Regions from separate parts of the Geminicoccus sp. genome, predicted to be linked through region 2. Evidence: riboswitches for the same ligand, from Rfam matches in the RefSeq annotation. Region 2 holds a riboswitch; each other region holds the start of a gene.
What was found. Region 2 has a riboswitch for thiamine pyrophosphate ahead of VHL31_RS13305 (ABC transporter ATP-binding protein). Riboswitches for the same ligand answer to the same signal wherever they lie in the genome.
Positions count from the first base shown of each region.

Region 1 (3,268 bases), on a different contig from region 2:
CCCCAGACATCTCGCCCAGCCGACGACGTGGTGGCGGACCGGCGCATCGGCACCGGCGATGACGGCACCGGCTTCAGCGGCAAAGGCGATCATGGCGCCGGTCTTGAGCCGCTCCATCTGTTCCAGGCCTGCCAGATCCGGCGGGTTCGCCTCGCCCTGCAGGTCGAGCATCTGCCCGCCACACATGCCAGCAGCGCCGGCGGCCCGAGCCAGACCCGCTATCAGCGTCAGCCTGGCAATTTCCGGCAGCCGCGCGTCCCCGGCAATCCACTCGAACGCAACCGCCTGCAGAGCATCACCGGCTAAAACCGCGGTCGCTTCATCGAAGGCGAGATGGCAGGCTGGGCGGCCACGGCGCGTGGACGCGTCGTCCATGGCCGGCAGGTCGTCGTGGATCAGCGAGTAGGCATGTACGGCCTCGATCGCAGCAGCGGTGGCCATCCAGTTCGACTGGCTAGCGCCGGCCAGGGCATCCGCCACGGCTCGCACGAGTGCTGCCCGCAGCCGCTTGCCGCCGCCGAGTGCCGCGTAACGCATGGCCTCGACCAGCCTCGGCGCCGCGTGATCCGCAGGCGAACCAAGCAGCCGGTCGATCTCCGCCTCCACGCTGGCGGCCGTATCCTGAAGAAAGCTGGTGAGCAAGGTGGACGGCCGACGTCAGCGGGAGGGATCGAAGGGTTCGACGCGGGGCTCGCCAGCGGCGTTCACCGACAGCTTCTCCACCCGCATCTGCGCGTCCGCCAGCTTCTGCCGGCACAGCTCCTTGAGTGCCGTACCGCGCTCATAGGCCGAGATCGCATCGTCCAGGTCCAGCTGGCCGCGCTCCAGCTCCTGAACCAGCTTCTCCAGTTCTCCGAGCGCAGCCTCGAAGCTCATCTGCTTGTTCGTTTCGGTCACAGGGCTGCTCTTCCTCCGCTCACTCTTGGCCAGCGAGCGCGCAGACATGGGCTTTGACGCTCCGGCCGAGCGCGTCGACGTCGTAGCCGCCTTCCAGCACCGATACTACCCGCCCCTGCGCATGACGGTCGGCCACGGCGACGAGTTGCTTCGTCACCCAGGCGAAGTCTTCCTCCGTCAGGCGCAGGCTTGCAAGCGGGTCGGCTTCATGCGCGTCGAACCCTGCCGAGATCAGCAGCAGTTCCGGCGCGAACCGGTCGAGCACCGGGATGACGCGGTCGGCCACCACCTTGCGGAAGAACGTACCGTCGGTGCCCGAGCGCAAGGGTATGTTCAGGATGTTGTCGCGTGCGCCTCGCTCGTTGTCGGCTCCCGTGCCGGGGTAGAGTGGTGACTGGTGCGTCGAGACGTAAAGCGTCTGCGGATCGGACCAGAAGATCTCCTGGGTGCCGTTCCCATGGTGGACGTCGAAGTCGACGATCGCGATCCTGCCGACACCATGCACGGTACGAGCCTGGGCTGCGCCCACGGCTACGCTGTTGAACAGGCAGAAGCCCATCGCACGGTTGCTCTCGGCATGATGCCCAGGCGGCCGCATTGCCGAGAAGGCGCGCTTGGCCCGACCGGACAAGATCGCATCCACCGCCGAGGCGGCAGCACCGGCCGCGCGCAAGGCTGCCTCGCGGCTGCCGGGCGAGCCGATGGTATCGGCGTCGATCTGCACGAGGCCCTGGTCCGGCAGGGCCTCCAGGAGGGCGTCGACATAGGCAACGTCATGGACGCGCTTCACCTGCTCGATCGATGCCTCCGGGGCTTCCTGCCGAAGCAGCCACGGGGCGTCCAGCTGATCCAGCGCCTCGACGACCGCCCGGTAGCGCGCCGGCCGCTCGGGATGGCCCGGTCCCGTGTCGTGGAGCAGGGCGCTGTCATGAAGATAGAGCAGGACGTTCACGTGCGGACGCTTCCTTCTGGTTGACAATGCGGGCGCTCGCCTGCGGTTGACATCGGTCGCAATCGGACCATCCTCAAGCCCGCCAAGGGGTGTTCGTCGTGACCGGCGGACTGAGATCAAACCCGTTGAACCTGATCTGGGTCATGCCAGCGAAGGGAGGCCAAGGAAGATGTCCCAGGACGTGGGACGGGTGCTCGATGCGCTGAGAAGCCGCCGGCCGCTCGTCCACAACATTACCAACTATGTCGTGATGAACTCGACGGCCAATGCCTTGCTGGCGGTGGGCGCGTCACCGGCCATGGTGCATGCCGCGGAGGAAGTCGAGGAGTTCGTCGCGATCTCCGACGCCCTGGTCGTGAACATCGGCACCTTGTCCCGGCCCTGGATCGAAGCAATGCATCTTGCTGTCGCCAAGGCGGACGGTGCGGGCAAGCCTTGGGTCCTGGACCCGGTCGGTGCGGGAGCCACGCGCCTTCGCACCGAGACGGCCCACAACCTTATTCGCCACCGGCCGGCGGTCATCCGGGGCAATGGCTCGGAGATCATGGCGCTCGTGGGCAGTTCCGGCACCACCAAGGGTGTCGACAGCACCACGGGCAGCGATGCGGCACTCGATGCCGCCCGCGGGCTGGCTCTGTCCACGGGATCCTGCGTGGTCGTCACCGGGGCCGTCGATCACGTAACCGATGGCGAGCGGGTTGTTTCCTGTGCCAACGGCGACGAACGCATGACCCGCGTCACCGGCCTCGGATGCACGCTCAGCGCGTTGACCGCAGCCTGTCTGGCTGTCGAGGAAGACCGCATCCTGGCGGCGCTTGCCGCCTGCACCATCCTCGGGGTCGCCGGGGAGTTGGTATGCGGCCAGAGCGAAGGGCCGGGCTCGCTGCAGGTGAGCATCCTGGACAGTCTGGCCAGGATCGACCGGACGATGCTGATCGGGCGGGCGAAGCTCACGTGAGGCGTCATGTGGATCTTGGCCTTTATGTCGTGCTGGACACGGCCACGACGCCACCGGCGCGCATTGCGGATCTCGCCGATGCCGCCGCTCGTGGCGGAGCCACGATCCTCCAGCTCAGGGACAAGACTTCCAGCGCGCGCCGCCTGATCGAACTGGCCGGTGCGATCCGGGCCCGGGTCGCCGGGATGGGCGTTCCCCTGATCGTCAACGACCGGGTCGACGTGGCGCTCGCGGCCGGTGCTGACGGTGCGCATGTCGGCCAGGACGATCTGCCGTCCCCTGCCGCCAGGGCCATCCCCGGTCCCGACGCGATCATCGGACTGTCCGTCACGAGCATGGATGAGATCGGGACCGTCGATCCGGCGGTGGTGGACCATGTCGGCCTTGGCCCGATCTTTGCGACCAGTACAAAGCTGGACGCGGCGCCGCCACTGGGGGCGATGGCCTTCCGGTGCATCCGC
Region 1 is NZ_DATAGQ010000120.1:13,969-17,236, reverse strand. It holds gene VHL31_RS11115 (farnesyl diphosphate synthase) at 1-642, opposite strand, end outside; gene VHL31_RS11110 (exodeoxyribonuclease VII small subunit) at 658-897, opposite strand; gene VHL31_RS11105 (histone deacetylase family protein) at 917-1,849, opposite strand; TPP riboswitch at 1,925-2,024, shown strand; gene thiM (hydroxyethylthiazole kinase) at 2,019-2,807, shown strand; gene thiE (thiamine phosphate synthase) at 2,804-3,268, shown strand, end outside.
Region 1: it holds a riboswitch for thiamine pyrophosphate, as region 2 does, so the genes downstream of both, thiM (hydroxyethylthiazole kinase) here and VHL31_RS13305 (ABC transporter ATP-binding protein) in region 2, are expected to answer to the same signal.

Region 2 (3,268 bases):
CGAGACCCTGATCTCCGGCATCGGGCAAGGCTATGTGCTGGCCACGCCGCTGCAACTGGCCATCATGACCGCCCGCCTGAGCAATGGTGGCTACAAGGTCAGCCCTTGGCTGGTCCGTGGCGGCCCGCGCCATATGGCCTGCTGTGGTGCCATGGCCGAGCCGGTAGGGGTTGCCAAGGAGCATCTGGATCTCGTCCTTGGTGGCATGCACCGTGTGGTGAACAGTCCGGCGGGCACCGCGCGTGCCGCTGCCCTCCTCACGCCGGGCGTCCAGATGGGCGGCAAGACGGGTACCTCCCAGGTGCGCCGGATCAGCAAGGCCGACCGGCTGTCCGGCGCCTACAAGCGCAAGGACATCCCCTGGGAACAGCGCGACCATGCCTTGTTCGTGGGCTACGCGCCCTTCACGGAGCCCCGCTATGCGGTGGCCGTGGTGGTCGAGCATGGCGGGGGCGGCTCCGCCGTGGCGGCACCCATTGCGCGCGACATCCTCGACCGCGTCCTGCAACTGGACGGTCAGCCCGTCCAGGCGCCGGACGGCAAGTCCGCCTGAGGACCTGCCATGGAAGAACGGCTGCGGGCGACCGACCTATCGCTGGGCGAGAAGATCCTGTCGATCAACTGGCTGCTCGTCGCGCTGCTCTGCGTGATCGGCGGCATCGGCTATGCGGTCCTGTATTCTGCCGCGGGCGGCTCACCGGAACCCTGGGCCTTCCGCCATGCCGTGCGCCTTGCCGCCGGGATCTGCGTCATGCTGGTCCTGGCCATGATCGACGTGCGCTTCTGGTTCAGGATCGCCTATCCGGTGTTCATGGTGGGAGTGGCGCTGCTCCTGGCAGTCGACCTCTCCGGAATCGTCGCCAAGGGCGCCCAGCGTTGGATCGATCTGGGCCCAATCCAGCTCCAGCCGTCCGAGGTCATGAAGATCGCCCTGATCCTGGGACTGGCGCGCTGGTTCCATGCCGGCTGGCTGGACGACGTGAAGCGGCCGCTGTTCCTGGTCCCACCCCTCCTGATGGTGGCGGTGCCGGTAGCACTCGTGATGCTCCAGCCCGACCTTGGCACCGCCATCACCTTGATCTCGGTGGGCGGCACCCTGTTCTTCGCTGCAGGCGTACGCTGGTGGAAGTTCGCCCTGGTGATCGCCATCGGCCTGGCGGCCCTGCCGGTGGGCTGGGAGATGATGCATGACTATCAGCGCCAGCGGGTGCTTACCTTCCTGAACCCGGAAGAGGACCCGCTGGGCTCCGGCTATCATATCATCCAGTCGAAGATCGCGTTGGGTTCGGCCGGCCTTTGGGGCAAGGGCTACCTGCACGGCTCGCAGGCCCAGCTCAATTACCTGCCCGAGAAGCACACGGACTTCGCCTTCACCACGCTCGCCGAAGAAACCGGCTTCGTGGGTGCCACTTTCACGCTCTTCCTGTTCTTCGCGGTCGTGGTCCTGGGCATCGTCGCGGCGACCCGGGCCCACAGCCAGTTCGCGCGGCTGGTCATCATCGGGCTCAGCATGAACTTCGCCGTCTACGTCGTGATCAACACGTCGATGGTGATGGGCTTGATCCCGGTCGTCGGCATTCCGCTGCCGATGATCAGCTATGGCGGCACCGCCATGCTGACCGTCCTGCTGGGCTTCGGCATCCTCCTGTCCGCCGACGTCCACCGCGACACCCCGATCCAGCGTTTCCCGAAAAGCTGAGCCGGCCGACAAAGCCTGTTCCCAAACCGGGGACGAGAACCTATCACCCACCCATCCAAGGGGAGTCCCGGCAAGGGGCTGAGAGGCCATCGGCACATCCGTGCAGCATGGCGACCCTTCGAACCTGATCCAGTTCACACTGGCGAAGGGATGGGAACAGCATGCAGATCAGCCAGGCACCGCCCGTTGTCCGCTCCCCAGAGGAGCCGCCGCGCCTGCTTGGACCCGAGGTGGAGGTGGAGGTGCCCCACCTCGTCTATGGCGGACGCCCTGTATTCCAGGACCTGCGGCTGCGGCTTCCGGCCGGCAAGTGGACCTGCCTGCTTGGTCCGTCCGGCGTCGGCAAGACCAGCCTGCTGCGCCTGATCGCCGGTCTGGAAGCCGGTGCCGTTGTTCGTCCGGACCCGGGTCGCCTTGTCGGCAAGATCGCGCTGATGGCCCAGCAGGACCTGCTGCTGCCCTGGCTGAACGTGCGCGACAACGTGCTCCTTGGCCACCGGCTCCGCGGCAGATCGCGCGATGCCATGAAGGTTCTGGCCGCCGAAGCCGATGCGCTCCTCGCGCGGGTGGGGCTGGCCGGCAAGGGAGATGCGTCGCCGTTGGTCTTCTCCGGCGGCATGCGGCAGCGCGTCGCCCTGGCACGCACGCTGATCGAACATCGGCCGGTCGTCCTGATGGACGAACCGTTCTCGGCCCTGGATGCGGTCACCCGCCATCGCCTGCAGGATCTCGCGGCCGAGCTGCTGGCCGATCGCACGGTCCTGCTGGTGACGCATCATCCCCTGGAAGCCATCCGGCTGGGACACCGCATCTGGGTGATGGCTGGCAACCCCGCGAAGCTTCGCGGGCCGATCGAGCCATCCGGTCCCACGCCGCGCGATCCAGCAGATCCCGGCGCCATCCGCCTGCAGTCAGACCTCATGAAGGAACTTCTGGCATCGGCCGAACTGGTAGAAACCCAATGAGCCTGTTCCGTCCGGCTGTGACGGCTGTTGGCCTGCTGTGTTCGTGGCAACTGGTGGTCTGGCTGAGCGGCGTGCCGCCCTTCATTCTTCCGGGTCCCCTCACGGTGGCGCTGGCCGGCTGGCGCAACTTGCACCTCCTGGCGGAGCACGCCGCCACGACCGGCCTGGAGATCGTGCTCGGCCTCCTCATCGGCAGCCTGATCGGCGCCCTGGCTGCCCTCGTCCTGGTGAGTTCCGCACCTGCGAGGCGGTGGCTGCTTCCCGTGCTGGTGATCAGCCAAGCATTGCCCGTGTTCGCGCTGGCCCCGCTGCTCGTGCTGTGGCTGGGCTATGGCCTCCTCTCCAAGGTCGCGATGGCGGTCCTGATCATCTTCTTCCCCGTGACGCTCGCCTTCTTCGACGGGCTGCGCCGCACCGAGCGCGGTTGGCTGGAACTGGCGCGGGTCATGGATGCACCACCTTTGGCTGTGCTCCGGCAGATCCGCGTTCCGGCTTCGCTGCCAGCCCTCGGATCAGGTCTCCGGGTGGCCGCCGCGGTGGCACCGATCGGTGCCGTCGTCGGGGAATGGGTCGGCTCGTCGGGCGGCCTGGGCTACCTGATGCT
Region 2 is NZ_DATAGQ010000137.1:21,289-24,556, reverse strand. It holds gene mrdA (penicillin-binding protein 2) at 1-553, shown strand, start outside; gene rodA (rod shape-determining protein RodA) at 563-1,699, shown strand; TPP riboswitch at 1,748-1,867, shown strand; gene VHL31_RS13305 (ABC transporter ATP-binding protein) at 1,861-2,664, shown strand; gene VHL31_RS13300 (ABC transporter permease) at 2,661-3,268, shown strand, end outside.

Region 3 (3,268 bases), on a different contig from region 2:
CCTGCGGGCAGAACCGCTGGACACGCGCAAGCGCCGGCTGCGGGAGCTGCTCGCGGGCCTCGGTCATGACTCCCAGCCCCTTCGCTTCAGCGAATCGTTTCCGGAGCAGGGCGATCTCGTGCTGCAGCATGCCTGCCGGCTCAGCCTGGAAGGCATCGTCTCCAAGCTGCGCGCTGCACCCTACCGCTCGGGGCGCAGCGGCGACTGGATCAAGTCGAAGTGCGGCGACCGGCAGGAATTCGTGATCGTCGGTTGGGTACCCTCCACCGCGGCGCCGCGAGCGATCGGCTCCCTCGTGCTTGCCTATTACGACGATGGGAAGCTGGTACATGCCGGGCGGGTGGGCACCGGCTTCGGCGGTGCCATGGCGCGGGAGCTCTGGGAGCGCTTGCGCTCCCTCGACGAGACCAAGATGCCGTTCAAGGAGCGGCCCGAGCGAAGCAGCCGGGACGTGCACTGGGTCAGCCCGCAACTGGTGGCGGAAGTGGAGTTCAGGGGCTGGACCGGCGATCTGCTGCTCCGGCACGCCTCCTTCCGCGGCCTGCGCGACGATAAACCGGCGACCGAGATCGTCCGCGAGGATCCCGCGCCGGCGAGAAAGGCTTCAGCCAAGGCTCTACCCAAGGCCCCGGCCGAGCCGAAACAGGCGAGGGTGAAGCTGACCCACCCGGACAGGGTCTACTGGCCGGAGGACGGCGTCACCAAGCAGGGCCTCGTCGACTACTATGCCGACATATGGAAGTGGATGGCGCCGCATGTGGTGGCGCGTCCGCTGTCGCTGATGCGCTGCCCCGATGGCGTGGGCCAGAAATGCTTCTTCCAGAAATCGCCCTGGCGCGGCATGAACCGGGCCGTGACCGTGCTCGACAATCCGGGCAATGGTGGTGACACGGTACTGACCATCCAGGACCTGGACGGGATGGTGGCCCTGGTGCAGGGCGGTGTCCTGGAGGTCCATCCATGGGGTGTCCGCATCGATGACCTGGATCATCCCGACCAGGTGACGTTCGACCTGGACCCCGGGGATGATGTGGATTGGGAACAGGTCAAACAGGCGGCGTTCGACGTTCGCGAGCGCCTGAAGGTGCAGGGGCTGGAAAGCTACCTGAAGACGACCGGTGGAAAGGGACTCCATGTGGTCGTGCCACTCAAGCCGTCGGCGGACTGGGAGCAGGCCAAGAACTTCGCCCATGAGCTTGCGGCGGCCATGACGAAGGACAGCCCCGCCTTGTACACCGCGACGATGACCAAGAAGTTGCGGGCCGGGCGGGTCTTCGTCGACTGGCTGCGCAACGGACGCGGATCCACGGCGGTTTGCGCCTACTCGACGCGCGCCCGTGCCGGTGCGCCGGTCTCCACGCCACTGGCCTGGGATGAACTGGATGTCGACGTCCGGGGTCCGCATTTCAACGTCAACAACGTGGCGAACCGTCTGGGCCACCTCGGTAGTGACCCTTGGACCGGCTTCTTCCGCACTGAGCAGACGCTGCCGGTGCAGAAGGCCAAGCGGGCTCACGCCCGAAAGTGAGGGGCCAGGCAGCCCAGGTGTTTGACTTCGGCCGCGATCGACATCACCTTCAGAGCACCTAGGGGAGCCCCGCGAGGGGGCTGAGAGGTCATCGGCACAGCCTGCTGTGCGGCATGACGACCCTTCGAACCTGATCCAGTTCATGCTGGCGTAGGGATGGGTGACCGCTGCAATCCGGCAGAGATCGACCTCCCGCCATCAGGCTGGGGAGCGTACCGATCGATGCATATCGTGGTCATGGGAGCAGGTGTCGCCGGTTTGACCGCAGCGCTTGCGCTGGCGGAACGCGGCCACGACGTCGATGTGCTCGAGCAGGGTCCTGGGCTCGGCCTTGCGTCCTGCTCCCGCTATGCCGGTGGAATGCTGGCTCCCTGGTGCGAGCGGGAAAGTGCCGAGCAGATCGTGGCCGACCTCGGCCAGGAGGCGCTTTCCTACTGGCCTCGTGTCCACCCGCAGACCGTCCAGCGAGGCAGCCTTGTCGTGGCTCCCAGGCGCGACGAGCGGGAGCTCGACCGGTTCGCGCGGCGCACCTCGCATTTCCGGCCGCTCTCAGGCACGGAACTCGGCGAACTCGAGCCAGATCTCGGCGGGCGCTTCGGCCGGGCCTTGTTCTTTCCCGATGAGGCGCATCTCGATCCTCGCCAGGCCCTGCAGTCGCTGGCTTCGCGCTTGCAGGAGCAGGGTGTGGTGATTCGGTTCGGGGTGGATGCACGCCAGCATCTGGCCGCAGCCGACCGGGTGATCGACTGCCGCGGCCTGGCAGCCCGAGACCATCTGGCGGACCTGCGGGGCGTCAGGGGCGAGATGCTGATCCTCCGCTGCCCCGAGATCTCCCTGCAGCGGCCCGTACGGCTCCTGCACCCCCGCTTCCCCTTGTACATCGTGCCCCGCGATGACGGGCACTTCATGGTGGGGGCCACCAGCATCGAGAGCGGCGACCGGACCCGCGTGACGGTGCGATCGGCCGTGGAACTCCTCAATGCCGCCTACACGCTGCATCCGGCGTTTGGAGAAGCAGAGATCGTCGAACTCGGTGCCGATGCACGCCCGGCCTTTCCCGACAACCTCCCGCGCGTCCGGCAGATCGGCCGAACCCTCTACCTGAACGGCCTCTACCGACACGGCTTTCTGCTCGCACCGGTCCTAGCTCGTGTAGCAGATGAACTAGTCTCGGAAGGCAAGCCTAATCAATATCTTGTGGATGAAGAAAGAGAGGTGGGATGAAGTTGATCGTGAACGGAGAGCCGGTCCAGACAGACCGGGTCGTGCTCGCCGATCTGCTGGAACAGCTGGGCTACGGGAACATTGTGGTCGCGACCGCCGTGAACGGCAGCTTCGTGCCCGTGCCACGTCGTAACGAGACGAGCCTAGAGGAGGGTGACAAGGTCGAGATTCTTGCACCCATGCAAGGAGGCTGAGCAATCATGGATGTTTATGGCACGAAGCTGACGTCACGACTCCTGCTGGGCACATCGCAGTATCCCTCGCCGGCCATCCTGGCGGAGGCCGTCCGGGCGGCTGGTGCCGAGGTGGTCACGGTTTCGCTGCGGCGCGAATCCGGGGCCGGGCGAGCCGGCCAGGGGTTCTGGTCGCTGATCCGCTCGCTCGACGTGAAGGTCCTGCCGAACACGGCCGGCTGCCATACCGTGAAGGAAGCCGTCGCCACCGCGCAGATGGCGCGCGAGGTCTTCGGCACGTCGTGGGTCAAGCTGGAGGTGATCGGGCATCACGATACGCTGC
Region 3 is NZ_DATAGQ010000236.1:34,761-38,028, forward strand. It holds gene ligD (DNA ligase D) at 1-1,528, shown strand, start outside; TPP riboswitch at 1,579-1,703, shown strand; gene thiO (glycine oxidase ThiO) at 1,751-2,752, shown strand; gene thiS (sulfur carrier protein ThiS) at 2,749-2,946, shown strand; gene VHL31_RS25600 (thiazole synthase) at 2,953-3,268, shown strand, end outside.
Region 3: it holds a riboswitch for thiamine pyrophosphate, as region 2 does, so the genes downstream of both, thiO (glycine oxidase ThiO) here and VHL31_RS13305 (ABC transporter ATP-binding protein) in region 2, are expected to answer to the same signal.